Regions from separate parts of the Streptosporangium sp. DT93 genome, predicted to be linked through region 2. Evidence: riboswitches for the same ligand, from Rfam matches in the RefSeq annotation. Region 2 holds a riboswitch; the other holds the start of a gene.
The links. Region 2 has a riboswitch for S-adenosylmethionine ahead of ACLQ2R_RS29070 (aminotransferase class V-fold PLP-dependent enzyme). Riboswitches for the same ligand answer to the same signal wherever they lie in the genome.
Positions count from the first base shown of each region.

Region 1: it holds a riboswitch for S-adenosylmethionine, as region 2 does, so the genes downstream of both, thrC (threonine synthase) here and ACLQ2R_RS29070 (aminotransferase class V-fold PLP-dependent enzyme) in region 2, are expected to answer to the same signal.

Region 1 covers NZ_JBNCLF010000036.1:16,331-31,131, reverse strand. Annotated here, with positions in the region: gene thrC (threonine synthase) at 1-1,067, opposite strand, end outside; SAM riboswitch class I at 1,082-1,222, opposite strand; gene ACLQ2R_RS39045 (S1 family peptidase) at 1,459-3,063, opposite strand; gene ACLQ2R_RS39040 (RNA polymerase sigma factor) at 3,288-3,845, opposite strand; gene ACLQ2R_RS39035 (alpha,alpha-trehalose-phosphate synthase (UDP-forming)) at 4,084-5,508, shown strand; gene ACLQ2R_RS39030 (MFS transporter) at 5,596-6,954, shown strand; gene otsB (trehalose-phosphatase) at 7,045-7,830, opposite strand; gene ACLQ2R_RS39020 (DUF3263 domain-containing protein) at 7,974-8,276, opposite strand; gene ACLQ2R_RS39015 (SAM hydrolase/SAM-dependent halogenase family protein) at 8,391-9,206, shown strand; gene ACLQ2R_RS39010 (Zn-ribbon domain-containing OB-fold protein) at 9,320-9,868, shown strand; gene ACLQ2R_RS39005 (lipid-transfer protein) at 9,865-11,052, shown strand; gene ACLQ2R_RS39000 (hypothetical protein) at 11,185-11,679, shown strand; gene ACLQ2R_RS38995 (ABC transporter ATP-binding protein) at 11,893-12,906, opposite strand; gene ACLQ2R_RS38990 (ABC transporter ATP-binding protein) at 12,890-13,903, opposite strand; gene ACLQ2R_RS38985 (ABC transporter permease) at 13,963-14,801, opposite strand, start outside.
Region 2 covers NZ_JBNCLF010000016.1:45,807-60,607, reverse strand. Annotated here, with positions in the region: gene ACLQ2R_RS29110 (type III pantothenate kinase) at 1-361, opposite strand, end outside; gene ACLQ2R_RS29105 (L-aspartate oxidase) at 361-2,991, opposite strand; gene panC (pantoate--beta-alanine ligase) at 3,254-4,102, opposite strand; gene ACLQ2R_RS29095 (Rossmann-like and DUF2520 domain-containing protein) at 4,368-5,258, opposite strand; gene ACLQ2R_RS29090 (SAM-dependent methyltransferase) at 5,578-6,543, shown strand; gene ACLQ2R_RS29085 (Gfo/Idh/MocA family protein) at 6,717-7,679, opposite strand; gene ACLQ2R_RS29080 (cytochrome P450) at 7,809-9,008, opposite strand; gene ACLQ2R_RS29075 (TerC family protein) at 9,054-9,989, opposite strand; SAM riboswitch class IV at 10,190-10,305, shown strand; gene ACLQ2R_RS29070 (aminotransferase class V-fold PLP-dependent enzyme) at 10,360-11,712, shown strand; gene ACLQ2R_RS29065 (NADH-quinone oxidoreductase subunit D) at 11,841-13,040, shown strand; gene ACLQ2R_RS29060 (acyltransferase family protein) at 13,057-14,349, shown strand; gene ACLQ2R_RS29055 (DUF3180 domain-containing protein) at 14,366-14,801, opposite strand, start outside.

The sequences.
Region 1 (14,801 bases), on a different contig from region 2:
CGGATCGCGTCGACGATCTCGGTGTCGGTCACGTCCTCGACCGCCCCGCCGGTACGGCGGGCGATGTCCAGGACGTAGGGGCCGTCGGCCGGGTTGCCGATCGCCAGCGACTTGGCGATGGTGTCCGGCCTGACCGGGCGGATCACGTCGTGCCCCGCCTTGTAGGCCGCCGAGACCGGCGAGCACCCCTCGGCCTGGGCGGCGAAGATCTTGTAGGGCGTGTCCTCGACGAGCCCGAGGGCGATCAGCTCCTTGAACCCCTTGTCGATCTTCGTGAGCTGGGAGCCGGAGGCCACCGGGACGATGATCTGGTCGGGGATGCGCCAGCCGAGCTGCTCGGCGATCTCGTAGGCCAGGGTCTTGGACCCCTCGGCGTAGTACGGCCGCAGGTTGACGTTGACGAAGCCCCACTTCTCGCCCAGCTCGTCGCCGATGAGCTCGGAGCAGAAGCGGTTCACGTCGTCGTAGGTGCCGTCGATGCCGATGAGCCTGCCCCCGTACACGGAGGCCATGACGATCTTGGCCTCCTCCAGGTTCGAGGGGATGAACACGCAGGAGTCCAGCCCCGCCCTCGCCGCGGCGGCGGCCACGGCGCCGGCCAGGTTGCCGGTCGAGGAGCAGGAGAGGGTGTGGAAGCCGAAGGTGCGGGCCGCCTCCACGGCCATGGCCACCACGCGGTCCTTGAAGGAGTGCGTGGGGTTGCCCGAGTCGTCCTTCACGTGCAGCGAGCGGAGACCCAGCTCGCGGGCGAGGTTGCGGGCGTTCACGAGCTTGGTCCAGCCGGGGGCCATGTTGGGCTTGGAGGCCACGTCCGCCGGGACGGGCAGCAGTGAACGGTAACGCCAGATGTTGGCCGGCCCCTCGGCGATCTGCTCCCGGGTCACACGCCCGAAGTCGTAGGCGATCTCGAGGGGCCCGAAACACTCGACACAGGCGAAGCTGGGGCCGAGGTCGTAGCGGGCACCGCACTCGCGACAGGACAGGGCGACGGCGGGGCCGAAGCTCCCGCCCGCGTCCCGGTGGCCGGGCGAGGTGACGGTGGTGTTCTCAGTGGTTGCGAGCGCCATGAAGCGAGGCCTTTCCCTCATCTTCGTCTGCGACCACCCTGGTCACAGACCGGAATTGGCACCTGTCCCGGCCGACCTCGTCAGATCACGAGTCTTGAACCGGGATGGTTGCCGGGGCTTCGCAGGGCCGGTCCCTCCACCCCTCTGGATGAGCACGTATGCAGTTGTGAACCCGACGAGCGAGTCTCCAGCACTCTACCCCGCCATACCGCGGACACGGCACGCTGTCTCAGGGTACGAGACAAGACGTGTTATCCACCGGACAACGATCCCGGTACCGGCCCGGGCGCGGGGCCCGGCCGCTCCCTCCGGAAGACGGATCCCGAACGGTTCGGGCCGGGGCGGATCCAGCACGGCGGACATCGGAGGGCGGACCCGGGCGATACGCCGGTCAGGGCGCGCCGCGGACCGAGAGGGGGGACGGCGCCCTGAACCCGAAGACGTAGAAGCCGGAACCGGACACGTCCGCCACCCGGTAGCGGTAGAAACCCGGCGTCCCGACGTAGGTGATCTTCTCGTCCGGGCCGGCGCTCCGGGAGGAGGCGACGACCCGCCAGGCCGAGCGGCTCCACTTCTGCAGGTACAGGTCGAAGTCCGTGCCGGCGGGGCCGTCCAGGCACCCGAAGTGGGTCCCCGTGATGGCCGCCCGGTAGTAGACGCTCCTGGGGTGGTAGGCGGACTTCCCCGCGGTCAGCGAGCTGGTGTAGGTGCTGGTGTAACCGGTGCAGGTGCCGGTGCCGGGCGGCTGCGGGTTGCCGGCGGTGCTCTTCAGCTCCAGGCCGTAGGCGGTGAGGATCTCACCGATCGGCTGGAAGTAGGTGGTGCCGCCGGAGGCGCAGTCCCCCGAGCCGCCGGAGGTGACACCCTGGGCCTGGTCGATGGCGATGAACGAGCCACCCGAGTCGCCCGCCTCGGCGCACACGTTGGTGCGGGTCAGCTCCAGGACGGCACCCTGGGGGTAGGTGACGCTGGCGTCGCGCTGCTGGATGAGACCGCAGCGCCACTCGGTGGTGGAACCGGACCGGCAGACCGAGGCGCCCTCGATGGCGACCTGGGCCCCGGCGACGGGGATCGTCCCGCCCTGGCCGTTGTCGACCGTCGCCGTGGCCGTCCAGTTGGCGTTGGTCGCCACCCAGGCGTAGTCGCTGCCCGGGAAGACCGCCGCCTGGACGGTCCCCTGCGCCAGGCGGTTGAAGCCGGTCGTGGCCGCGCCCTTCGTGCCGCAGTGGCCGGCGGTGACGAAGCCCTGCTGGTTCCCCTTGAGGACGGAGAAGCCGACCGAGCAGCGGGCGGCGGTGCCGATGTAGTAGGCGTTGCCGCCGACCAGGTCGTACAGCGGCAGCGGCGCCTCGGTGGAGGGGAGCACGACCACCGCGGTCAGGTCGAGGCCGGAGGACGCGATGATGTTCTCGGTCTGCTCCGGCCGCGGCGCCAGCACGACAACCTTGTTCCGCTTGACGTCGACGTAGCGCACGCTGGAGACCAGCGGCTTGGGCGGCAGCGTGGTGTCGAGTTTCCGCTTGATCTCGGAGAGCTGCTCCAGCGACCGGGGAACGACCTCGGCCTGCCCGCCGGCGGCGACGATCACGGGAATGTCGGCGACGCTGGTACTGGCCACCACCAGGGTGTGCGCGGTCTTGGCCCGCAGCCAGGCACCGCCGAAACGGGTCCCGAGCCTCCTGCTCATCCGCTCCGCGACCGGGATCAGCCGCGCCTCGTTGAGCAGCCGCGCCTCGGCCTCGGCCTGACTCAGGCCCAGGTCGCGCTGGAGGGCCTCCAGCATGCCCGGCGGCGGCTCGACGGCCGCACCGGTCACCGTGCCGGTCATCGTGCCGGGTGCGCCCGATGTCCCGGAGAGCCCCGGTCCTCCCGTCACGAGCGGCCCGGCCACGCCGGGAGCACCCGTCCTGAGGCCGGCGTCCGCGGGGACGGCGGCCAGGGTGAGCGAGGATATCGTCAGGGCACACCCTGCGACGACGACGTGCTTGCGGGACATGTGGGTCTCTCCTCGACCTCGGCTTCCGGAGCAGAGGGGGGAGATCGCCCCGTCCCACCGACCGGCCTGGTGATGCGGGCGCTCGGCCGGGGTGGCGCGGACAAGGTCACCCTAATCCAGTCGCCGCCGGCCAAGGCCGCAGAAGCCGTACGCCACGCGGACGACGGGCCGCGGGCGGCGAGGACGAGGGCAGGAAGGGCCGGGGACGGCCGGACGGGGAAGGGTCAGAAGCCGTAGGCGTCGCCCAGGGCGCCCTGGACGTACTTGCGGGCCTGGTGGATCCGTGACTTGGCGGTGCCCAGCGGGATGCCGAGCTGCTCGGCCACCTCGTTGTAGTCGAGCTGGCAGATGTCGCGCAGCACCAGCGCCTGTGCCAGGTCGGGCTTCTCGGCCTCCAGCGCCTCCATCGCGTCGAGCAGGTCGAGCCGCGATCCGGCGATCACGCTCACCCTGGCGACGTCCGGCTTCTGCAGCGGGAGCTCGTCCGAGCTCTGCTCGGCGGCGCGGCGCTTCAGCGAGCGGTAGGTGGTCCTGGCGCAGTTGGCGGTCACGATGTGCAGCCAGGTGCTGAACCGGGCACGTCCCTCGAAGCGGCCGATGTTGCGGGCCACCGCCAGCAGCGTGTCCTGCGACGCCTCCTCGGCGTCCTGCCGGAAGGGCAGGATGCGGCCGCAGTGCCGGAGCACGGCGGGCTCGATGCGCCTCAGCAGCTCGCCGAGCGCGCGGTGGTCACCGAGGGCCGCCTCCCGGGCCAGTTCCTCGGTCGTCTCGTCCAGCGCCATCACGGGCCCCCATCAGCGGTCACGGTCGCTGGCCATCCTACGGTCGGAGGTGGCGGCGGTTCACCGCCCAAGTCACCGCAAAAGACGTAAAAAAACACGCTCACCAGTCGACCTGCTGACAAGAGCTGACACAATCCGATGAACGCCATTCTTCCGTGTCCCGACGAAGGGGGGGCATCCCGGGGCGGTGCCGGTTAACCTGCAGGACAGGCGAGTCCCTAGCCAGGGAAGAGATGTGATGAACGCGATCCTGGTGGCCTCCAACCGCGGCCCCGTCTCCTTCACCCTCTCCGAGGACGGCTCGCTGTCCATGCGCAGGGGCGGGGGCGGGCTGGTGTCGGGCCTGTCGGCGGTCGCCAGGGACCTCGGCGTGCTGTGGGTCTGCGCGGCGCTCTCCGACGGCGACCGGGGCGCGGTGCGGCTGGCGCCCGGCGGCCGGCTCGACCAGGCCGGCTACGACACCGGGGCGCTGCGGATGCTCGACATCCCCCCGGCGACCTTCCACCGCGCGTACAACGCGGTCGCCAACTCCACCCTCTGGTTCGTCCACCACCTCCTCTACGACACCCCCAACAGGCCGCACTTCGACGCCAGGTTCCGCCGGGAGTGGGAGTCGTACCAGGCCTACAACGAGGCGTTCGCCATGGCGCTGGCCGAGGAGGCCCCGCACGAGGCGCGGGTGATGGTGCAGGACTACCACCTCAGCCTCGTCCCGGCCATGCTCCGGGGGGTGCGGCCCGACCTGCGGGTGGCGCACTTCTCGCACACGCCGTGGGCGCCGCCGGAGTACTTCGCCCTCCTGCCCGACGACGTGGCGGCCGAGCTGCTGGAGGGCATCCTGGGCTCCGACCACGCAGGCTTCCTGACCGCGCGCTGGGGCACCTCGTTCATGGACTGCTGCCGGAGCGTGCTGGGCGCCTCGGTCGATCCCGCGGCCCGTACGGTGACCCACGCGGGCAGGACCACCCGGATCGGCGCGCACAGCCTGGGCGTGGACGGCAAGGCGCTCTGGGCCCGGGCCTGCGAGCCCGACGTGGAGTCGCACATGTCCGCGCTCCGCGCCCAGGTGGGCGACCGCAGGCTGATCGTGCGGATCGACAGGACCGAGCTGTCGAAGAACATCGTCAGGGGCCTGGCCGCCTACCGGGAGTTCCTGGCGGCCCACCCCGAGTGGCACGGCCGGGTCACGCACCTGGCCTTCGCCTACCCCTCCCGCCACGACCTTCCCGAGTACCGCGAGTACACCGCGGCGGTGCAGCGCTGCGCCAAGGAGATCGAGGACGAGTACGCCACCGAGGACTGGGACCCGCTGATCCTCAACGTCGACGACGACTACCCGAGGTCGCTGGCCGCCTACCGGCTGGCCGACGTGCTGCTGGTCAACCCCATCCGGGACGGGATGAACCTGGTCGCCAAGGAGGGGCCGATCCTGTCGCCCGGCAGCGCGCTGGTGCTCTCGCGGGAGGCCGGGGCCGCCGCCGAGCTGGGCGAGCACGCGCTGACGGTCAACCCCTACGACGTCTCGGCCACGGCCGCCGCGCTGCACGAGGGCCTGACCATGCCCGAGGGCGAGCGGACCAGGCGGGGCGGCCTGCTGGCCGCGGCGGCGACCGCGCTGCCCCCGCACCGGTGGTTCGCCGAGCAACTCGACGCCCTGGCCTGACCGCGCCCCCCTCCCCACGCCCGGCCGTATGTCTTTGAGGGCCTGTGAGATAGTTTTCGCGGCCATTTCAGTTTTTTCGATGTTCCGATGCCCGGGGAGACCGAGTTGACCGCGATCGCGCCCGTCCGGCTGGTCCGCGACCGCCCGACCTGGCTGGTCTACCTGCAGCTCGGCGTCTTCGCCACCTACCTGTACGGCCTCAGCGCCGCGCTCCCGCTGCTGCGGATCGACCAGCAGCTCTCCCAGACAGTCGCCGGGCTGCACGGCACCTCGATGGCCGTGGGCGGCATCCTCACCGGTCTCGTCCTGCCCCGGATGACCGCCTCGCTCGGCCGCCGGACCGTCATCTGGATCGGGATGGCCGGGTTGAGCGCCGGGACGCTCCTGGTCGCGGTGGCCCCCACCGCCCTGCCGGCCACCCTCCTCGGCTACGGCATCGCCAGCGGGATGGGCTCGATCGCCATGTACTCGGGCATGGCCGCCCTCGACGACCGCCACGGCCCGGCGGGCCCGGCGGCGATCAGCGAGGCCAACGCGGTCTGCGTGATCGTCGGCATCGGGGTGCCGTTCGCGGTCAGCGTCGCCGCGCAGAGCGCGTTCGGCTGGCGGGTGGCGCTGCTGCTGCCCACCGTGCTGACGGTGCTGCTCGCGCTGTTCATGGGGCGCGTCCGGATCCCCGAGCACCCGCACGCCGTCCCGGTCCCGCCGCTGGAGGCCGTCGCGTCCGGGAACCTCGGCGCTCCCCGGGACGCCGTCGCGTCCGAGGAGGACACCGCGCCCGGCCAGGTGACCTCACCCGCGGAGGGAACCGCACCCGCGGGGAGAACCGTGCCCGCGGGGGAGACCGCGTCCGGGGACGGCGCCCGTTTCGACCGGCGCTTCTACCTGGCCGGGGCCGTGCTGTTCTGCTGTGTCGCCACCGAGTTCTCCTTCAACCTGTGGGCGGCCAAGCTGTTCGCCGACCGTACCGGGCTCTCACCGGCGGTGGCGGCGACCGCGGTCGCCGCGTTCACCGCCGGGATGGCGGTCGGCCGGCTGGCCGGGGGGTGGCTCGCCCTGCGGATCCCGGCGACCCTCCTGTTCGCCGGCGCCCTGCTGGTCGCCGTCGCCGGCTGGGGCCTGTTCTGGCTGAGCACGGAGCCGGTGTTCTCGTACGCGGGCCTGGCCGTGTCCGGACTGGGGGTCGCGCTGCACTTCCCGATGGCGCTCTCCCGGGTGCTGGCCGCCTCCGGCGGGCGGCGGAACCAGGCGACCGCGGTCGCCTCGATCATCGCGAGCGTCGCCGTGGGGATGGGGCCGTTCCTGCTGGGCGCGCTGGCCGACGGGTTCGGCACCCGGACGGCGTTCCTCATGGTGCCCGTGCTGATCGGGGTGGCCCTCGCCGGCCTGCTGATCGGCACCGGCCGGGACACCCTCGGTCTCACCCCGGCATCCCGCACTCGATAGCGTCGGGGATCGAGCCCGGGACACCCTCGGTCTCACCCCGGCATCCCGCACTCGATGGCGTCGGGGATCGAGCCCGGGACACCCTCGGTCTCACCCCGGCGTCCCGCGCTCGATGGCGTCGGAGATCGAGCCGAGGAGCTCCAGGACCCCGGGCGGCCCCTCGACCACCAGGTCGGCCCGCACCTCGATCTCGGGCGACCCGCTGAACACCGTCACCCCCGGCAGCCCCGAGGCGCGCACGGCCGCGAACGCGGGCAGGTCCCCCAGGTCGTCCCCGGCGAACAGCACCGACCGGGCGGCCCGCTCCCGCAGGAACGCGTCGAGCGCCACGCCCTTGTCGATCCCCGGCGGGCGCAGCTCCAGCACGAGCTTGCCGGGTTCCACGGTCAGCCCCGCCCCGGCGGCCAGCGTGGCGACGGGCGCGCGCAGCGCCTCCAGGGTCGCCCACGGGTCGGCGGCCTGCCTGGTGTGCACGGCGACCGAGCGTTCCTTGTCCTCGACGATGACCCCGTCCAGCCCCGCCGCCAGCCGTTCCAGCCCCGCCCTGGCCTCGGCCAGGCCCGGGTGGACGGGCGGCGCGGTCATCTCGCCGGCCTCCCAGCGTTCGAGACCGTAGTGCCCGAGCACCACCAGGCCGGGCACCGCGGCGAGGGAGCCGTACTCGACCGCGATCGCCGCCGGGCGGCCGGTCACGATCACCAGGGATCCGATCAGGCCCCCGAGCCGGGTCAGCACCTCGGTCCCGCCGGGGGCGATCCTCGCCGCGGCGGGGTCGGCGACGATGGGGGAGAGCGTGCCGTCGAAGTCGAGCCCGATCACCGCTCCCGCGGGATCGGCGACGATCGCCTTCAGTCCGTCGATGATGTCCGCCGTCATACCCGCCCCAACCTGTCGAGTGCACCCATGTCCGCCGTCATACCCGTCGGCTTCCTGCCCGTCGGGCTCCTGCCCGTCGTGGTGACGCTCCGTGCCGGAGAGGGCCCGGCCGGAACGTCCGCCCGAGCCGTCGTACCCCACCATCAGGGACGCAAGCCCATCTTCCGGGCGGCGCGTTCCTCGCGGCGGGTCTCGCGGAGGCGGCGCAGGCGTTTGACCAGGATCGGATCCTGGGCGAGCGCCGCCGGAAGGTCGATGATCTCGCTGAGGAGCTGGTAGTAGCGCGTCGCGGACAGGTCGAAGGTCTGACGGATCTCCTGCTCCTTGGCACCGGCGTGGCGCCACCAGCGCCGTTCGAAGGCGAGCAGCTCCCGCTCCCTGTCGGTGAGCGCCCGGGACGGAGGCTCGGCCGCGGCGCCGTCGCCGGGGGTCGGCGCGGGGTCCATTGCGTCCTCCTCGGTCGGGCGGGCGGGGATCGCACCGCATGCGCGACCAGAAGTCAGGATAGTCCGGAATTTCGCGCTGTTCATGACGGATCCGGCGACGTACAGTCACCAGGTGTGACCTCTGTCATCAGCCTTCTCAGCGACTACGGCCTTGAGGACGGCTACATCGCCGCCTGTCACGGCGTGATCGTCGGAATCTCTCCGGAGTCACGGATCATCGACGTGTGCCATCTGGTGCCCTCGGGGGACGTGCGGCGCGGAGCCGCGATCCTGGCCCAGACGATCGCCTACCTCCCCGCAGGCGTGCACGTCGCCGTGGTGGACCCGGGCGTCGGCGGATCGCGCAGGCCCGTGGCGATCGAGGCCGGGGAGCACGTGTTCCTGGGCCCCGACAACGGCCTGCTGTCCTGGGCGGTCAACGCCAGCGGAGGGGCCCGCGCCGCCTACGAGCTCTCCAACGAGGACCTCTTCCTCAGCCCGGTCTCGCCGACCTTCCACGGGCGTGACCTCTTCGCGCCGGTGGCGGCGCACCTGGCGATCGGGCGCCGTCCCGCCGAGCTGGGCCCGGAGATCCCGCTGGGCCGGCTGGTCTCGCTGCCCGCACCCACCTCGACGGTCCAGGAGGGCCATGCCGAGGGGGAGGTGCTCTCGATCGACCGGCACGGCAACGCCCAGCTCTCGATCGGCTCGGGCGACCTGGTGAGCCTCGGCGTCGCCCCGGGCGACACCCTGGCGGTCTGGCTGGGCAGGCGGCGGCTCGCGGTGCCGTTCAGGGAGACGTTCACGGCGGTCCCCCCGGGCGAGGTCGTGGCGTTCGTCGACTCGGCCGGGCTGATCGCGCTGGGCGTCAACGCCGGGGACGCCTCGCAGCGGCTGGGCCTGCCGCCCGGAGCCCGCGTACGGCTCTCCCTGGCATCCCGCCACATGTGACCGAACGCCCGGCGGCGGGCCTCGCCTTCCCCGTCGGCGGCCCCGCCCACCGGCCGGATCACCCCTCCCCCGAGGGGATGCTACCTAGCAAGCGCTTGTGTACTATCGGCCCTATGACCGCACCCGCGATCGACGGCTGGTTCACCGTGGACGACGGTGTCGCGTACCTGCTCGGCACCGCCTGCGACCGCTGCCGGACCGTCCACTTCCCACCCCGGACGGGTTTCTGTCACAACCCGTACTGCGACGGCGAGAACCTGGCGCGGGTGCGCCTGCCGCGCCGGGGCACCGTGTGGTCGTACACGAACGCCCGCTACCCGCCCCCCGCCCCGTTCGTGTCCGCCGACCCCTACGTCCCGGTCACCCTGGCCGCGGTGGAGCTGGACGGCGCCGGGATCGTCGTGCTCGGCCAGGTGAGGGACCTGACCGTGGACGACCTGCGCGTGGGCATGGAGCTGGAGCTCACGACGGGGACGCTCGCCGACGGGCCCGAGGTGTGGATGTGGGGTGCCCCGGCCACCGATCCGCCCGATCTGCCCGGTTCACCCGGCTCGCCTGGCCCCGCGACTCAGACCGGTCCGCCCGGTCCGCCCGGTCCCGCGAATCGGACCGGCCCGGTGAGTCCGGCCGGCCCCCCGGCGCAGGACGGGCGTACGGCATGAGCGACGTCGTCGTCCTCGGCGCCGGGATGCACGCCTGGGGCAAGCGGGGGCGGCCGTTCGCCGAGTACGGGGTGGCGGCCGCCCGCGACGCCCTGCGCGACGCCGGCGTGGACTGGGCCGACGTGCCGTTCCTCGTCGGCGCCGGGACCATCAGGAACGGCTACCCCGGTTTCGTGCCCGGTGCCACCTTCGCGCGGGCCCTGGGGTGGAACGGGGCGCGCATCGCCTCCTGCTACGCGGCGTGCGCGTCGGGCGCGCAGGCCCTGGAGACCGCCAGGACCCGCATCCTGGCGGGCCTGTGCGACGTGGCGATGGTGGTCGGCGCGGACTCCACCCCCAAGGGGTTCCTGGCGCCGGTGAGCGGCGAGCGTCCCGACGACCCCGACTGGCTCCGCTTCCGGCTGCTCGGGGCCACCAACCCGGCCTACTTCGCGCTCTACGCGCGCCGGCGGATGGCCCTGTACGGCGACACCGCCGAGGACTTCGCCGCCGTCAAGGTGAAGAACGCCCTGGCCGGGTCCCTGAACGCGAACGCCCGCTACCGCGCGACCGTCACCGCCGAGCAGGTGCTCGCCTCCCCCGTGGTCGCCGACCCGCTGCGGCTGATGGACATCTGCGCCACCTCCGACGGCGGCGCGGCCCTGGTCCTGGCCTCGGCCGGGTACGCCCGCCGCCACGGCGTGAGCCGCCCGGTACGGCTCGCGGCCGTCTCCACGGTGACGCCGTCCTTCCCCGGCACCGTGCTCGAACTGCCGGAGTTCGCCACCGACTCCACCGCGGCGGTACCCGCCCCGTCGCGGCCCTTCCGGGCCTCCATCGCCCACGCCGCCTACGAGGAGGCGTCCCTGGGCCCCGGTGACCTGTCGCTGGCCGAGGTGTACGACCTGTCGACCGCGCTGGAGCTCGACTGGATCGAGGACATCGGCCTGTGCCCGCGCGGTGAGGCGGCCGGGCTGCTGCGCGCCGGGGACACCGCCCTCGGCGGCCGGGTCCCGGTGAACCCCTCCGGGGGCCTCGCCTCCTTCGGCGAGGCCGTACCGGCCCAGGCCATCGCCCAGGTGTGCGAGCTGACCTGGCAGCTACGGGGGACGGCGGGCGCACGTCAGGTGCGGGGGGCCCGGATCGGGCTGGCGATCAATCAGGGCCTGTTCGGACACGGCTCCGCGATCATTACCACAACCTGACCATTCTTGACCCTCCAGAAAGCATGTCGCTGGATAGCCTCACTCTCGTTACTTTGAGTAGCCGCGTGCAGACGGTCCGTTCAAAAGGGCTCACAACACTGCCGCGACGATTTCCTTCCAGGGGGAACCACAATGATTCGTCGTCTTCTCATCACCTCCGCGTGTGTCGGCATCGCCGTCATCGCACCGGCCGCGGCCGCGTCCGCCGCCACCTCCTCGACGGCCTCCAAGGCCGCCGTCGCCTCGGTGGCGCAGGCCACCAAGGCCGTCAAGTCCAAGGCCGACTGCTGCGGCGGCGTCGTCGCCCTTCCTGTCGTCTGCCCGCCCGTCGTCGTTCCCACCGTCCTCGCGTCCGGCTGCGGCGGCGTCCTCGCCGGCGGCGTGTACGGCGGCGGCGTCTACGGCGGGGGCGTCTACGGGGGCGGCGTGTACGGCGGCGGCGTCTACGGCGGCGGCGGCTACTACGGTGGCGGCGGCGGCTACTACGGTGGCGGTGGCGGCTTCGGCCGTGGCGGCAACAACATCGGCGGTGGCGGCAACATCATCAGCAGCGGCAGCGGCACCGGCCACGGTGTCGGCATCGGTGGCCTCGTCGGCATCGGCGGCGTCGGCGTCGACATCCTCTAGTACGCGCTCTGACACACCGGGGACTCCGCGGTAGGTCAGACGGGGCGCGGCCCCCACCCGTCACGGGTGGGGGCCGCGCCTTCCGGCGTTCGCCCCGTCTTCCGGCGTTCGCCCCGTCTTCCGGCGTTCGCCACACCTTGCGACGCGTCGCGTCTCCCGACCCGTCGCGTCTCCCGGCGCACGCCCTTTCACCGGCGCGCACCACGCCGTCGCTCAGATGTGGATCACGTCGTGGGTCTCGGCGAAGTGGCAGGCGCTCGCGTGCGCGGTACCGGGCCTGACCACCAGCGCCGGCTCCTCGACGGCGCAGATCTCCTCGGCCTTCCAGCACCGGGTACGGAACCGGCAGCCCGACGGCGGATCGGCCGGGGAGGGCGGGTCCCCCTGCAGGATGATCCGCTCGCGCCGCTCGCGCCCCTCGGGGTCGGGCACCGGCACGGCCGACAGCAGCGCCTGCGTGTAGGGGTGGGCCGGCCGGTCGTAGATCTCGACGTCCTTGCCCAGCTCGACCAGCTTGCCGAGGTACATCACCCCGACCCGGTCGGAGATGTGCCGCACCACCGACAGGTCGTGGGCGATGAAGACGTACGCCAGGCCGAACTCGTCCTGCAGCCGCTCCAGCAGGTTGACGACCTGTGCCTGGATCGACACGTCCAGCGCGGAGACCGGCTCGTCACAGACGATGATCTCCGGCTGGAGCGCCAGCCCCCGGGCGATGCCGATGCGCTGGCGCTGGCCGCCGGAGAACTGGTGCGGGTAGCGGTGGATGTGCTGGGGGTCCAGGCCCACCACCTCCAGCAGCTCCTGCACCCTGCGGCGCCGGTCCCCCTTGGGGGCGACCTCGCTGTGGATCTCGAACGGCTCCCCGATGATGTCGCCCACGGTCATGCGGGGGTTCAGCGAGGTGTAGGGGTCCTGCATCACCATCTGGATGTTGCGGCGGACCCGCTTGAGGTTGGCGCCCCTGGCGCGGGCGATCTCCTGGCCGTTGATCCGCACCGAGCCCGACGTCGGCCGCTCCAGGGCCATCAGCAGCTTGGCCAGGGTGGACTTGCCGCAGCCGGACTCCCCCACGATGCCCAGCGTCTCGCCCCGGCGCAGGTCGAAGGAGACCCCGTCGACGGCCTTGATCGCGCCGATCTGCTTGCGCAGGATCACGCCCTGGGTCAGCGGGAAGTGCTTGACCAGGTCACGGACCTCGAGAATCGGCTCACCCGTGGCTGCCATCGAGGACCTCCCTCCAGTAGTGACACGCACTGCTCCGCGCCGGGTCGATCTGGTACAGCGGTGGCGGGTCGGTGACGCAGTTGTCCTGACGGTACGGGCAGCGGGGGTGGAAGGAACACCCCGAGGGCATGTCGAGCAGGTTCGGCGGCATGCCCTTGATCGCGTAGAGCTCCTGCCCCTTCAGGTCGACCCGGGGGATCGAGTCGAGCAGCCCCTTGGCGTACGGGTGGGCGGGGGCGCGGTAGATGTCGTGCACCGGGGCGTGTTCCACGATCCGCCCGCCGTACATGACCGCGATCCTGTCGGCGACGTCGGCCACCACGCCGAGGTCGTGGGTGATCAGGATCAGGCCCATGTCGCTCTCCCGGCGCAGCTCGGCCAGGAGTTCCATGATCTGGGCCTGCACCGTCACGTCGAGCGCGGTGGTCGGCTCGTCGGCGATCAGCACCTCCGGGTCCAGCGCGATCGACATCGCGATCATGATGCGCTGGCGCATCCCGCCGGAGAACTGATGGGGGTAGTCGTTCACCCGCTGGGCCGCGGCCGGGATACGGACCCGGTCCATCAGCTCGATCGCCTTCTTCTGGGCGTCGCGCCGGGACATGCCCCGGTGCACCCGGAACATCTCGCCGATCTGGGCCCCGACGGTGAACACCGGGTTCAGCGAGGAGAGCGCGTCCTGGAAGATCATCGCGATCCTCCGGCCGCGGATCTGGGAGCGGGAGTCCTCGGACATCGCGAGCAGGTCGGTGCCCCGGAAGCGGATCTCGCCCTGGGGGATGCGGGCCGGCGGCATGTCGAGCAGGCCCATGATCGCCTGCGCGGTCACCGACTTGCCCGAGCCGGACTCGCCGAGCACGGCGAGGGTCTCCCCGGGGCTCAGCGAGTAGCTGACCCCGTTGACCGCCTTGAGCACGCCCTGCCTGGTCACGAACTCCACGTGCAGGTCCTCGACGACGAGCAGCGGCTCGCCGCCCGCCGTGTCCCTGGACGGCACCACCGAGGTCTTCGAGGTCGTCGAGGCCGACGAGGTCGCAGTCTTCTTCACGGGTCCCCCTACCGCAGCTTCGGGTCGAGGGCGTCGCGGACGGCGTCACCCAGCATGATGAAGGCCAGCACCGTCAGGCTCAGGAAGAGCGCCGGGAAGAGCAGCGCCCAGGGGGCCTCCAGGAAGCGCTCCCTGGCGTCGGCGATCATGAGTCCCCACGAGATGTCCGGCGAGCGCAGGCCCACGCCGAGGAAGGAGAGCCCGGCCTCGGCGGCGATGAAGTACCCCAGGTTGATCGTGGCGACCACGATCACCGCGGCGACCGCGTTCGGCAGGATGTGACGGAACATGATCCTCGGCGTCGAGGCGCCGAGCGCCCGCGCCGCGACCACGTAGTCCTGGCTCTTGGCGGTGATCACCGCGGCCCGCATGATCCGGTACGTCATCGGCCAGGTCAGCACCGCCAGCGCGATCATGACCGTCCACACGTTGCCGGTCCTGAAGACCGCCAGGATGAGCAGGGCGCCCAGGATCGACGGGATCGCGAAGAAGATCTCCGCGAGCCGGGAGAACCCGGTGTCCAGCCACCCTCCGGCGAACCCTCCGAACAGGCCGAGCATGCCGCCCACCAGCGCGGTGACGATCGTGGTGGTCAGGCCGACCACGATCGAGTTGCGGGCGCCGTAGACGGTGCGGGCGTAGACGTCGCAGCCCTGGTTGTCGGTGCCGAACCAGTGCAGCTCGCCCATGCTCTGACGGGCGTCGGAGAGCGGGCAGGACGCGGCGTCGAAGGGGTTCACCGAGGTGAAGAGCGAGGGGACGACCGCCATGGCGACCAGGACGCCGATGAGGAAGGACGCCCCGATGAAGAGCGGCCTTCGGCGCAGGTCGTACCAGGCGTCGTTCC
Region 2 (14,801 bases):
GGATGGCCGCCAGCGCGTTGACGATGCGGTCGCTGCCGACCTCCTTGGGGTTGTCCATCCGGACCGGGACGCCGGTGCGGACGCCGGGCTCCACGATGACCGCGGGCACGTCCCCGTAGTAGCGGCGGCACATCTCGCGCATCTCGTTCAGCACCGAGGGGACGGTCGAGCAGATCGCGATGCCGTTGACGTCGGCCCCCTTGAGCAGCGGCGACTGCCCGAGCAACCCCTGGAGCACGACGGCGATCTCGTCCGCCGTGCGCCGGGGGTCGGTGGAGATCCGCCAGTGCTCGATCACGTCCTCACCCTCGAAGAGGCCGAGAACGGTGTGCGTGTTGCCGACGTCGATGGCGAGCAGCATCAATTCCCCCGAAGGTCCAAGGCGATGTCCAGTGCCGGCGCCGAGTGAGTGAGCGCGCCCACGGCAAGGTAGTCAACACCCGTCTCGGCCACATCACGAGCGGTTCGCAGGGTCAGCCCCCCGCTGGACTCCAGCCGGGCCCTGCCGTCCACCAGCCGTACGGCGCGCGTCAGCTCCTCGACGGTGAAGTTGTCCAACAGGATCTCCTCGGCTCCCTCGGCCAGCACCGGCTCGATCTGGTCGATCCGGTCGACCTCGACCTCGATCGGCAGGCCGGGGCAGGCGTCACGGACCGCCCGGAACGCCTCGGCGACCCCGCCCGCGGCCACCACGTGATTGTCCTTGATCAGCGCGGCGTCCGAAAGGGACATGCGGTGGTTGGTCCCTCCGCCGCAGCGCACCGCGTACTTCTCCAGCGCGCGCAGTCCCGGAAGCGTCTTGCGGCTGTCCCTGATCGCGGCCCCGGTCCCGGCGACGGCGTCGACCCAGCGGCCGGTCAGGGTCGCGATGCCGGACAGGTGGGTGAGCAGGTTGAGCGCGGTGCGCTCGGCGGTCAGCAGGTCCCGGGTGGGACCGGTGACGGTCATCAGCACCTCCCCGGCGGCGACGCGCTCGCCGTCCTTGACCCTGCGCTCGGCCGTCAGGCGGCCCCGGCTGAGGTGGGAGAAGGCGGCCTCGGCCACGGGCAGGCCCGCCACCACGCCGTCCGCGCGGGCCACCACGTCGGCGGTGTCGGTCCGGTCCGCCGGGATGGTGGCGAGGCTGGTGACGTCACCCCCCTGCCACACGTCCTCGGCCTCGGCGCTCTCCAGGAGCGCGACCAGCGCCGCCGGGTCGAGCCCGGCCTCGGCGAGGTCGGTCTCCACCCGGTGCGGCAGCGCCGTCTCGCGCCGCCCGTGGGGTACGTACGTCATGGTCGGTCCCTCCGCTGTCAGGGTCACGTCGAGGTGGCCGAGCCACCGCTCGTCGTTCCGTTCGGGAAAATCCTCGCGCCAGTGCGAGCCCCGGGTCTCCTGGCGCCGCCCGGCCGCCGCCACCAGCACGGAGGCGACCGTCAGCAGGTTGGTGGTCTCCCAGGACTCGGTGCACGGCTCGACCGCCACCGGGGTCCACCGGAGGTTCACCAGGGCCCTGGAGACCTCCGCCAGGGACTCCTGGCCGCGCAGCACGCTCGCCCCCCGGCTCATGTGCCCCTGGATCCTGGTCCGGGCCCTGGGATCGATCAGGCCGGTGGGACGGTCGTCGCCGATCGGCCCGCCCGCCGGGACGTCCCCGGTGGCCCCGGCGTCGGTCCTGGCGTCGGCCTCGACGGTCCCGGCGTCCGGGGTGCCGGTCACGGTGGACGGGCCGTGCGCGGACCTTCCGGCCGATCCGGCGTGGACGTCGGCGGCGATCCGCGCAGCGAAGACCAGCCCCTCCAGCAGGGAGTTGGAGGCCAGCCGGTTGGCGCCGTGCACGCCGGTGCACGCGACCTCCCCGCACGCGTACAGTCCCGGGACGCTGGTACGGCCGCGCAGGTCGGTGCGGACGCCGCCGCTGGCGTAGTGGGCGGCGGGGGCGACCGGGACGAGGTCGACGACCGGGTCGATGCCGTGCTCCCGGCAGACCGCGTGGATCGTCGGGAAGCGGGTGCGCCACTTCTCCTCGCCGAAGTGGCGGGCGTCGAGGTAGACGTGGTCGGCCCCGGTGGCGCGCATCCGCCGCATGATCGCCTTGGCCACCACGTCGCGGGGGGCCAGGTCGGCCAGCTCGTGCACGTCCCGCATGAACCGGGTGCCGTCCGCGTCGACCAGCACCGCGCCCTCACCCCTGACCGCCTCGGAGATCAGCGGCTGCTGGCCGGTGGAGTCCTCGCCCAGCCAGAGCACCGTGGGATGGAACTGGACGAACTCCAGGTCCCTGACCACGGCGCCGGCGCGCAGCGCGAGCGCCACCCCGTCGCCGGTGGAGACGACCGGATTGGTGGTGGCGGCGTAGACCTGTCCCATGCCGCCGGTGGCCAGCACCACCGCCCCGGCGGTGACCGCGCCCACCCCGTCGCGCTCGCCCTCGCCCATGACGTGCAGGGTCACCCCCGCCGCGTGGCCGCGCGCGTCCTTGAGGAGGTCGAGGACGAGCGCGTGCTCGATCACCTCGATCCCCGCCCCGCCGACGGCCTGCACCAGTGCCCGCTGCACCTCGGCGCCGGTGGCGTCGCCGCCCGCGTGCACGATGCGGTCGCGCCGGTGACCGCCCTCCCTGGTGAGCTGGAGCGCGCCGGAGGCGTCGGTGTCGAACCGGGCGCCCGAGGCGATCAGGTCGCGCAGCGCGTCCGGCCCCTCGGTCACCAGGACCCGTACGGCCTCCTCGTCACAGAGCCCCACCCCGGCGACGAGCGTGTCGGACAGGTGCTCGGCGGGGGTGTCGGCCGGGTCGAGCACGGCGGCGATGCCGCCCTGGGCCCAGCGGGTGGAGCCGGACGACAGGACGTCCTTGGTGACGACCAGGACCTTCGCGGCGGGGTCGAGGCTCGCGTACCGGAGTGCCAGGGTGAGGCCCGCGATTCCGGAGCCCACCACGACCACGTCCGCCTGGACCGTCCAGCCCGGTGCGGGCGCGGTCAACCTCTGGGGGATGGCCGGGATGCTCATTGCCGCCTCCTCGCGGGGGTTCGTTGAGGCCGTTCATTTCGTCAATGTGACGATAACGCGCGGGTCCGAGCGGACCCACCCCGGGGTGGGTCCCTGGGGACCGGCACCGATCCCGGGCATCGCGCGGCCCGCTCCTGTCGCGGCGACGGGCGCCGTGCGGCCGGTTCCGGGTGCGGGCATCGTGCGGCCGGTTCCGGTTCCAGGTGCGGGCACCGTGCGACCGGAACCGGAACCGGTTACGGGGACCGTCCGCCGGTTCCGGTCAGCCGAGGGTGAGTGTGACGTTGTCGATCAGCCTGGTGGTCCCCACCCGTGCCGCCACCGCGAGGATCGCCTCGCCCGCGTGGTCGTCGCCGACCTCCGCGAACGTCGCCGGATCGACCAGCACCAGGTAGTCCAGGGCCAGCGACGGCTCGGCGTCCAGCACCGCGCGGGCGGCCCGGCGGACCCGGGGCGCCGTACGCTCCCGCGCCCCCTCGTCCAGCGCCCGGGACAGGGCCAGCGCCACCGGCCGGTCCTGGGCCGACAGGTAGCGGTTGCGGCTCGACAGCGCCAGGCCGTCCGGCTCACGGACCGTGGGAGCCCCGACGACGGTGACCGGCAGGTTCAGGTCGGCGGCCATCCGGCGGATCATCGCGAGCTGCTGGGCGTCCTTCTGCCCGAACACCGCCACGTCCGGCTGGACCAGGTTGAACAGCTTCAGCACCACGGTCAGGACACCGTCGAGGTGGCCGGGGCGGAACTCCCCCTCGACGACCGAGCCCATCGCCCCGGCGGAGACGCCGACCTGCCTGTCGGGCAGGTACATCTCCCCGGCGGAGGGGGCGAAGACGATGCCCACCCCCTCGGCCCGGCAGATCTCCAGGTCGGCCTCGAACGTACGGGGGTAGCGGGAGAAGTCCTCGGCGGGACCGAACTGGAGCGGGTTGACGAAGATGCTCACCGCCACCTGGTCCGCCCGCTCGCGGGCCAGCCGGATGAGGGAGCGGTGCCCCTCGTGCAGCGCTCCCATGGTCGGCACGAGAGCCAGCGCGGCCCCGCCGGAGAGGGCGCCGGCGCCGATCCCCAGGGCCTCACGCGCCTTGATCAGTCCTGCGCGGTCGTCCGCCACGATCACTGTGACCTCCGGGGGGTGTTCCGGCTCCGGGGCCGGACGGGGGTGTTCCGGCCACCGGGCCGGACACCGGGCTGGATGGGGATGCTCGGGACACCGGGACGGACAGGGATGCTCCGAATACCGGGCCGGACAGGGATGCTCCGGATACCGGGCCGGGCGAGAGTGCTCGGGCTTCCGGGCCGGAAGGTGCCGCTCCGGGCATCGGTCCCGGAAGGGACGGCGTTCCCAGCGAGGTCGCGCAGCGGCTCCGGGGACCGTGTCAGGTCCACGTGTTGCCGCCCAGGGCGTCCAGCAGGCGCTCGGCGGCCTCGGGCTTGAGGAGCCCGGCCGCCAGGGCCCTGTCGGCGGTGAGCCTGGCGAGGGCCACGTAGGCGTCCGCCGCCTCGGGGGCGGCGAGGATCAGCGCGTCCACGTGCCTGCGGACGGTCCCGGCGTCGCCGCGCACCACCGGCCCGGTCAGCCCGGCGATGCCGAGCCGCAGCACGTTCTCCAGGGCCGCGCCGAGCAGCGGGCCCAGCATCCGGCCCGGCTGCTCCACGCCGATCCGTTCCAGCAGCTCCGAGGACTCCGCGATGAGCGTCACCATGTGGTTGGCCGCCCCCGCGAGGGCCGCGTGGTACAGCGGCCGGTCCTCGTCGGCGATCCAGACCGGCTCGCCCTCCATCTCGATGACCAGGGCCTCTGCCACCGCGCGGAGCGTGTCCGGCGCGGTCACCCCGTAGGAGATGCCGGCCAGGCGGCGCAGGTCGTCGTCGCGGCCGGTGAAGGTCATCACCGGGTGCAGCGCCAGCGGCAGCGCCCCGGCCTTGATCGCCGGGTTCAGCACCGCCAGCCCGTACGCGCCGCTGGTGTGGGCCACCAGCTTGCCCCTCAGGTCGGCACCGGTCCCCACCAGACCGGAGACCAGACCGGGCAGCACGTCGTCGGGGACCGTCAGCAGGACGAGATCCGCGTCGGCCACCACGTCCTCGGGCCGGACGGGGACGAGCCCGAGCCGTTCGACCGCCCGTTCGCTGGAGGCGTCCGAGACACCGCTCGCCGCGACGACCCGGTGTCCCGCCCTGACCAGCGCGGCGCCGAGCGCCGAACCGACCCTGCCCGCCCCGACCACTCCGACGGCCAGTCGTGCCGGGCGATCGACTGCGTCCATGACGTCCCGTCCTTCGACCATGTGAGGGCTCCGTGCCCGATTGACCAGCGTAACGGGCCGTACCGCGCCGACCATGAAGACGCGCTTCCGGTACGGGCGGTGAGGTTCCCCCACAAGGGTGCCAAACCCGATCTCCGGCGGGACACCGGGACCCTGTGAAAGGCCCGCGGGGACACGACCACCGGCCGGGTGAGGGACGCGCCGACGTGACCTCTGTCACCGTCCCGCGCGCCGGTGACAGAATGCGGTCATGTGTTCACTCCCATCGTCGGCACGAGTCGATCTCGTTCCCCCGCCCCGCCGGGTAGCGTCTGAGGACGTGTGGCTCACCTGGCGCGCCGCGATGGAGCATGCGCTCTACGGCGAGAGCGGCTTCTACCTCCGGGAGCGTCCCTCGGGTCACTTCCGCACCTCCGTCGGCGCCTCCCCCCTGTTCGCCGAGGCCGTGCTGCGCGAGCTGGTCGCGGTGGACGAGGCGCTCGGCCGCCCCGACGTGCTCGACCTGGTCGACATCGGCGCGGGCGAGGGCGGCCTGGCGACCGGTGTGCTCGCCGCGGCCCCGCCCTCGCTGCGGCGGAGGCTGAGGGTGACCGCGGTCGAGCTGGCTCCCCGGCCCCCGGCGCTGCCCGGGGAGATCGCCTGGAGCAGGGCCGCCCCGGACGGGATCTGCGGGCTGGTGCTCGCCAACGAGTGGCTGGACAACATCCCCGTCGACATCGTCGAGCAGACGGTCACCGGCCCCCGGCTGGTCCTGGTCAACGTCATCGACGGTGAGGAGCGGCTCGGCGGCAGGCCCGGAGAGGCCGACCTGGCCTGGCTGAACCGCTGGTGGCCGATGCGGCTCACCGGCGAGCGGGCCGAGATCGGCCGCCCCCGGGACCGGGCCTGGGCGTCGGTGATCGTACGCCTGGCCCGCGGCCGGGCGATCGCGATCGACTACGCCCACGCGGTGGACGACCGGCCGCCCTACGGCACGCTGGCCGGATACCGCGACGGGTCGATGGTGGCACCGGTGCCCGACGGGTCGTGCGACATCACCGCCCACGTGGCGCTCGACGCGTGCGCGGCCGCCGGTGAGAGCGCCGGGGCCGTCACGACGGCGCTGACCACGCAGCGCGAGGCACTGCGCGCCCTCGGCATCACCGGGCGGCGCCCTCCGGCCGAGCAGGCCGCCGCCGACCCGCGCGGCTACCTGCGGGCCCTGGCCCGTTCCTCGGAGGAGGCGGAGCTCATCGCGCCGGGAGGGCTCGGCGGGTTCGGCTGGCTCTCCCAGAGCCGCCCCTGAGACCGGAGAGGGGGACGGGGGCCACCCGGCGGCGCCGACGGGCGCTGTCGTCCGGCCCCGTCCGGCCGTCGTCGCCACACGCCCTCACCGGCCGTCGTCGCCACACACCTTCACCGCGCGGCGTCACCGGCCGTCGTCATCACGCGTCCTCACCGTACGGCGTCACGGCGGCGTCACAGGGTGGCGTCGTCGGGCGGTGTCGCGTGGTAGAGCCCGGTGATGGTCGTGGCGACGTCGAGGCCCAGGACCGGGTCGGGCCGGTCGGACAGCAGGCTCTCGTACAGGGGCCGGTAGTGGGCGATCTTTCTGGGGGTGCGGCCGTCGTCGCCGTGCGTGCCGAGGAGCTCGCCGGCCCCGGCCACGAAGCCCGTCATGGCGGTGTGGTCGATCCAGATCTCCACGTCGGAACCGCCGAGGGCGAGGACGGTCTCCTTGCTGCTGGACCCGGCGAGCCAGCTCGTCCGCAGCCGGGCTCTGCCCACCTCGCCCCGGGAGCGGTACTCGCAGACGCACCAGGCACTCGCGCCCCCGTCCGTCTGCCGGACGGACACGAGCGCCGTGAGGTCGACGAAGCGGGAGAGCATGCTGAGCTGGTTGATCCCGGAGTCCGTCCAGCTGGAGACGTACGAGGTGAAGGCGTCCTCGCCCCGGACGGCGTACGGGTCGTAGAACGCCGAGGTGATGCCCGTGACGGGTCCCCACTCCTCGTGCCCGGCGATCTGCTCCGCGGCCCAGAGCACCTCGGGCGAGAACGCGAAGTGGTGCGCGGTGAACACGCGGCCCCGCGCGTCGGCCGCCCCGTCCAGGGAGGCCAGCCGGGCCAGGGAGGCGAGGTCGTGGACCAGGGGCTTCTCGACGAGCACGCGCGCCGAGGAGCGGGTGAGGGCCGAGGCGACCAGGTCCGCGTGCGTGGCGGTGGGGGTGGCGATCACGATCAGGTCGGGCCGGTGCGCCCCGAGCGCGTCGGTCAGCGAGCCGTAGTGGGGCGGCCTGCTCCCCCGGAACAGGGGTGGTTGCGCGATCCGGGGGTCGGCGGTGAACTCCAGGGAGACCTCGGGCCGTTCGGCGAGGACCGCGAGATGGGTCTCCGCGATGATCCCGACCCCGGCCAGCCCGACCCGTACACGATCACTCATGTGATTTTCCCTCTCCTGCGGTCGGGCCGGTTCAGACGCGTACCTGGAGGGACTCCAGGCCCCGGACGACGTAGCCCGGCTCAGACGCGTACCTGGAGGGACTCCAGGCCCCGGACGACGTAGCCCGGCTCAGACGCGTACCTGGAGGGACTCCAGGCCCCGGATGACGTAGCCCGGCTTCCATGCGGGTTCGGTGACGAGCTCCGCCCTCGGCGCCCTGCGCAGCAGCGCGCCGAACGACTCGATCAGCTCGACCCTGGCCAGCGGCGCACCCAGGCAGAAGTGGATGCCCGCGCCGAAGGAGATGTGCGGGTTGTCGGCCCGGGTCACGTCCAGGCGGCCGGGGTCGGCGAACACCTCGGGGTCGCGGTTGGCCGAGCCGAACAGCAGCGCCACCTCGGTGCCCCGGGGGATGTCGACCCCGCCCACCGAGATGTCCTCCAGCACCCAGCGCTCGAACATCTGCAGCGGCGTGTCCCAGCGCATCAGTTCCTCGACCGCGGTGGGCAGCAGGCCGGGGTCGGCGCGGAGCCGGTCCAGCTCGGCCGGGTTGCGGAAGAGCGCCCACCAGCCGTTGCCGGTGACGTTGACGGTGGCCTCGTGCCCGGCGTTGAGCAGCAGCACGCAGGTGCCGACCAGCTCCTCCTCGGTGAGCCGGTCCCCCTCGTCGGCCACCAGGGCGAGCGCGCTGATCAGGTCGTCACCCGGGTCGGCCCGCCGGGCGCGGGCCAGCTCGACGAGGTAGGCGGAGAACTCCTCGGCCGCGCGTACGGCCGTGTGCTGGGCCTCGGCCGACGGCCGCAGCTCGTACATGCCGCAGATCTGGGCCGACCAGGGCCGCAGCAGGTGCCGGTCCGCCTCGGGCACGCCGAGCATCTCGGCGATCACCGTGACCGGGAGCGGCTCGGCCACCTCGGCGATCAGGTCCCCGCCGCCGCGCTCGACGAAGTCGTCGACCAGTCTCCCGGCCATCCGGGCCACCTTGGGGCGGAGCGCCTCGACCATGCGCGGCGTGAACGCCTTCGACACCAGTCTCCTGAGCCGGGTGTGCACCGGCGGCTCGACATCGAGCATGCCCGCCCTGATCACCCGCCAGAACGGGTCCTGGAACTCCGGGTCGTCCGGCCTGCCGAACTCGGCGTGGGTGGCCACGTGCAGGTAGGAGCGGCCGAGCCTGCGGTCGCGCAGCAACGCGTTGACGTCGGCGTGCCGGGCGACGAGCCACTGGCCGGTCGGCTCGAAGAAGCTGACCGGCCGCTCCCGCCTCAGCTCGTCGTAGGCGTCGTACGGGTGGGCGACGAATTCCGGATTCCAGGGATCAAAGCGCACGTGAGCATCGTAATCCGGCCCGAAAGCCGGGCCGCTCACCCGGCCTCACACCGGGCGATCGGTCTCGTCGGGCCGGGTCCCGGCCTGGAGGCGGCCATGCGGCCCGGGGCCGGCGTGCTCCCCCTCCTCGGCCGACACCGAGGTCCCGGCCGCCCCGGAGGTTCCGGCCGACCCGGAGGTCCCGGCCTGCTCGGAGGTTCCGGCCAGAGCCGGGGGCCCGGAGGCCCCGGGCCCGTCGCCCGCCTCGTAGCGGCTGTGCAGCTCGACCGGCTTCTGGCCCGTCTTGCGGCGCATCCGGATGTTCAGCAGTTCCACCAGCAGCGAGAAGGCCATCGCGAAGTAGATGTAGCCCTTGGGGATGTGCTGCTCGAAGCCCTCGGCGATGAGCACGACGCCGATCAGCACCAGGAAGGACAGGGCGAGCATCTTGATGCTCGGGTGCTGGTCCACGAAGCGGCTGATCGGCCCGGAGGCGAACAGCATCACCAGGACCGCGACGATGACGGCCGCGACCATGACGCCCAGCTCGTCGACCATGCCGACCGCGGTGATCACCGAGTCGAGCGAGAAGACGACGTCGAGGATCATGATCTGGATGATCACGGAGGCGTAGGAGGTGGCCATCCTGCCCCCGGCGTGGCCGGAGTCGCCCTCCAGGCTGCCGTGCATCTCGTGGACGCTCTTGGCCAGCAGGAACAGGCCGCCGACTATCAGGATCAGATCTCGCCCGGATATCCCGTGCCCGAACACCTCGAAGAAGGGTTCGGTGAGTCTCACCACCCACGCGAGCGCCACCAGCAGGGCGAGGCGGCTGAGCAGGGCCACGAGGAGCCCCAGCCTGCGCGCCTTGTCCCGTTGCTCGGGAGGGAGCCTGCTCACCAGGATCGAGATGAAGATGATGTTGTCGATCCCCAGCACGATCTCCAGAGCGACAAGGGTGAAGAACCCTATCCATATCTCCGGATTGGTCACCCAGTCCATTGCTTCCTCCTTTGTCGGCCCGCGGTGGAACAGAGCCGGCCGGCGGCCAGAACGTTTCTTCGGCTGACTGCCTGGACGAGCGGGAGCCTCCAGGAGTTCCTGGCGCGCGCCTCCGGGTCGAAAGTCACCCTCCGTAGCGCCCCTCGGCGCGTGTCCGGACTTGCGGGAGGGCGGCGACCGTCGGTTATAGTTCCCCCGTAGGTCATGAGTGCCAGTGACAAGCCCCGGCTCGCTGGCCGGCAACCCTCGCGTCCGCGGCGGGGTGCCCCGGGTGAGGACCTGGTCCGGCACGAGACGTGCCGGGCAAGCGCGGGCTTCGGGTGCCTATGTCTCATGGGTCGAGGTCCGATGACCTCGAAGGAGCCCTGACATGCCCGCCCTGACGATCTTCGAATCCTCCGCTCCCGTCGCCGACGTCCTCGCCGCCCCCGCGAACGCACTCGCGACCGCGGCGACCGGCGGGACCACGGTGACCGGCGGGACCACGGTGACCGGCGGCCGGCCGATCCCGGCCGTGCTCGGCTCGGACCTGGAGGTCCCGGTCAGGGGCGGCAGGCTCGTCCGCTACGCCAACCTCGACTACGCCGCCAGCGCCCCCTGTCTGGAGCCGGTCAGCGCCGCCGTCGCCGCCGCGCTCCCGGCCTACTCCAGCGTCCACCGGGGCGCGGGGTACGCCTCCCAGCTCACCACGGCCCGCTACGAGCAGGCCCGCCACACGGTGCGCGCCTTCGTCGGGGCGCGCCCGGACGACTCGGTGATCTTCACCCGCAACACCACCGACGCGACCAACCTGCTGTCCCGCAGCCTGCCCGAGGGCACCACCGCGGTCGTCTTCGACACCGAGCACCACGCCTCGCTGCTGCCCTGGGACCGCGCGGTGCGGCTGCCGGTGCCCGCGTTCCCCGGCGAGGCCGTCCGCGCCGCCGACGAGGCCCTCTCCTCGATCGAGGGCCCGGCGCTGCTGGTGGTGACCGCCGCCTCCAACGTCACCGGCGAGCTCTGGCCGATCGCCGCGCTGGCCCACATCGCGCACCGCCACGGCGCCCGCGTCCTGATCGACGCCGCGCAGCTCGTCCCGCACCGCCGCCTGAACCTGACCGCGCTCGACCTGGACTACGTGGTCTTCTCCGGCCACAAGCTCTACGCCCCGTTCGGCACGGGCGCGCTGATCGGCCGTTCCGACTGGCTGGCCGACGCCGAGCCGTACCTGCGTGGCGGCGGCGCGGTGAGGGCCGTCGGCGACGACGGGGCCGAGTGGCACGACGACCCCGAGGCCCGGCACGAGGCCGGAACCCCGAACGTGCTGGGCGCCGTCGCGCTGGCCGCGGCCTGCGACGCCCTGTCCGCCACCGGCTGGACCCCCCTGATCCGCGAGGAGGAGCGCCTGCTGGCGCGGCTGCGCGAGGGCCTGGCCGGAATTCCCGGCGTGCACGAGCTCTCCCTGTGGGGTCCCGACCACCCGCGCGTCGGCATCGTCTCCTTCGTGGTGGACGGCTTCACCGCCCGCGAGGTCGCCGAGACCCTCTCCGGCGACCACGGCATCGGCGTCCGCGACGGCAAGTTCTGCGCCCACCCCTTCGTCCGCCACCTGCTGGGCGCCAAGGACGGCGGCTGCGACGACGTCACCGCCTCGGCGGTACGCGCCTCCGTCGGCATCGGCACGACCGAGGAGCACGTGGACCGGCTGATCGGCGCCCTGCGGGATCTCGCCTCGCGCGCCTGATACGACAGCCCTGCGGGATCTCGCCTCGCGCGCCTGATACGACAGCCCTGCGGGATCTTGCCTCGCGCGCCTGATACGACAGCCCTGCGGGATCTTGCCTCGCGCGCCCGACGTGACAGCATGGACCCATGACCGAACCTCACGCCCGAGCCGCCGCGCACCGCGAGCTGAGCGTGGGCATGGGCGCGGGGGCCGCCGCCGTGGACGGCGCGCACGGCAAGGAGCTCGCGACCGAGGACATGATCCTCAACATCGGGCCGCAGCACCCGTCCACGCACGGCGTGCTGCGGCTGCGGCTCATCCTGGACGGGGAGCGGATCTCCTCGGCCGAGCCGATCGTGGGCTACATGCACCGGGGCGCGGAGAAGCTGTTCGAGGTGCGCGACTACCGGCAGATCATCGTGCTGGCCAACCGGCACGACTGGCTGTCGGCGTTCGCCAACGAGCTGGGCGTCGTGCTCGCGGTGGAGCGGATGCTCGGCATGGAGGTGCCGGTCAGGGCCGTCTGGACGCGCACGCTGCTCGCCGAGCTCAACCGGGTGCTCAGCCACCTGATGTTCCTCGGCTCCTACCCGCTGGAGCTCGGCGCGATCACACCGGTCTTCTACGCCTTCCGGGAGCGCGAGACCCTGCAGGCCGTGATGGAGGAGATCTCCGGCGGGCGCATGCACTACATGTTCAACCGGGTCGGCGGCCTCAAGGAGGAGCTGCCCGAGGGGTGGACGGGCCGGGTCTCGGCGGCCGTGGCCGAGGTGCGGCGGCGGCTGCCCGACATCGAGAACCTGATCGCCGGGAATGAGATCTTCCTCGCCCGTACCCGCGGGGTGGGCGTCCTGGACCGGGAGACGATCATGCAGTACGGCGTGAGCGGCCCGATCGCCCGCGCCTCCGGTGTCGACGTGGACCTGCGCAGGGACGAGCCCTACCTCGCCTACGGGGAGCTGCCGGTGAGGGTCGTCACCCGCTCCGCCGGGGACTGCCATGCCCGGTTCGAGGTGCTGCTGGAGCAGGTGAAGGTCTCCCTGGACCTGGCCGACGCCTGCGTGGAGCGGCTCCTCGACCTGCCCCCGGGGCCGATCAACCAGCGCCTGCCCAAGGTGCTCAAGGTCCCCGAGGGCCACACCTACGCGTGGACGGAGAGCCCGCTCGGCCTCAACGGGTACTACCTGGTCTCGCGCGGGGAGAAGACGCCGTGGCGGCTGAAGCTGCGCTCGGCCTCCTTCAACAACGTCCAGGTGCTCCGCGAGCTGCTGCCGGGACACCTGATCCCCGACATGGTCGCCATCCTGGGCTCGATGTTCTTCGTCGTCGGCGACATCGACAAGTAAGGGAGGGCCGGACCACATGACCGACTCCTCCCGGGACGGAGAGCGGACGACCTCCCCCGCGGACGTCCCCGCCCCCGCCCCGTCCGACCCCGCACCATCCGCTCCCGGCTCGTCCGACCCCGCTCCGTCCGGCCGGGCACCGTCCGGCCGGGCACCGTCCGGCCAGGCACCGTCCGGCCGGGCACCGTCCGGCCAGGCACCGTCCGGCCAGGCACCGTCCGGCCGGGCACCCTCGCAGCGGGACCGGTACGTCGACTGGCTGCGCGCGATCAGCCTGGTCGTCGTGGTGATCTGGCACTGGGCGTTCACCATCCTGGAGTGGGGACCGGACGGCCCCTCTCCGACGAGCCCGCTGGGCTTCACCTCGGGACTGTGGATCCTGACCTGGCTGCTCCAGGTGCTGCCGCTCTTCTTCTACGTGGGCGGGCACGTCCACCTGCTGTCGTGGCAACGCGCCCGCGAGCGCGGGGTCGGCATCGGCGCCTTCGTGTGGCGGCGCATCCGCGGCCTCGCGATCCCGGCGCTGGCGCTGGCCGCGACCTGGGTCGTGCTGGGCGTGTTCGTGACGTGGGCGTTCGGCATCGGCTGGATGGACCGCGTGGTCCTGCTCGTCATCAGCCCGCTGTGGTTCATCGGCGTCTACCTCGTGCTGATCGCCCTGCTCCCGGTCGCGCTCTGGCTGCACCGGCACTACGACGTGCTGGCGCTGATCTGGCTGGCGGGCGCGGCGCTCGTCGTCGACGTGCTGCGGCTGCGCTACGGGTACGAGGCCGCGGGCTGGCTCAACATGATCATCGTCTGGGGGCTGGCCCACCAGGCCGGCTTCTTCTACGACAGGGTGGTGGCGCTGCCGCGCCGCTTCGACAAGGCGATCCTGTGGACCGGGTTGTTCGCCCTCTTCGGCCTGGTCTACTCGGGCATCTACCCGGGGTCGATGGTGGGCGTGCCCGGCGACAGGCTCTCCAACATGGCGCCCCCCACCTTCGTCATCGTGGCCCTGCTGATCTTCCAGATCGGCCTGGTGGAGGTGATCAGGCCCTCCATGGAGCGCCTCCTCGACCGTCCCCGGTGGCAGGGCGTGAACGAGACCGTCAACCGGTTCGCGCTCCCGCTGTTCCTGTTCCACACCACCGGTATGGCGATCTGGGTGGCCCTGACCTGGTGGGTGATCGGCCGCGGGCCCGCCCCCCTGGTCCGGCCCGACCTGTCCTGGTGGCTGGAGCGCCCCCTGGCCGTGGGCGGGGCGCTGGTGTGCACACTTCCGGTGATCATGCTCTTCGGGCGCCGGTGGGCCGGGGGGCGGCGCTGACGCGACCCCGCCGGCGTCAGCGCTCGCCGTCCGAGGTGTCCTTGGGGACCTTGCAGCAGTACTCCAGGTACAGGGCGGCGCAGACCAGCAGCACGCAGGTCAGCATCGATCCCCCGGCGACGAAGAAGTCGCGGCGGGGCACCTCCTGCCCCAGCAGCTCGACGGTGTGGAGGGCGAACCCGGCGAAGATCCCGCCGAAGACCGCCCCGCCGTACGCGGAGGCCTTGGCCAGCGCCACCAGCCGCGCCACGGCCAGGGGTTCGACGGGTTCGGTGCCGGGCCTGCGCTCGATCCTGGCCTTCGTCATCCACCCGCTGTAGAACTCGCCGACCGCCAGCAGCAGCACCGTCGGGATCGCCGTCCACGGAACGGCCTGCAGGTCCGAGTAGAACGGCCGCAGGAGCGACCAGGTCAGGACGGCGAGCACGACGAGGATCCCGACGAGGACTCCG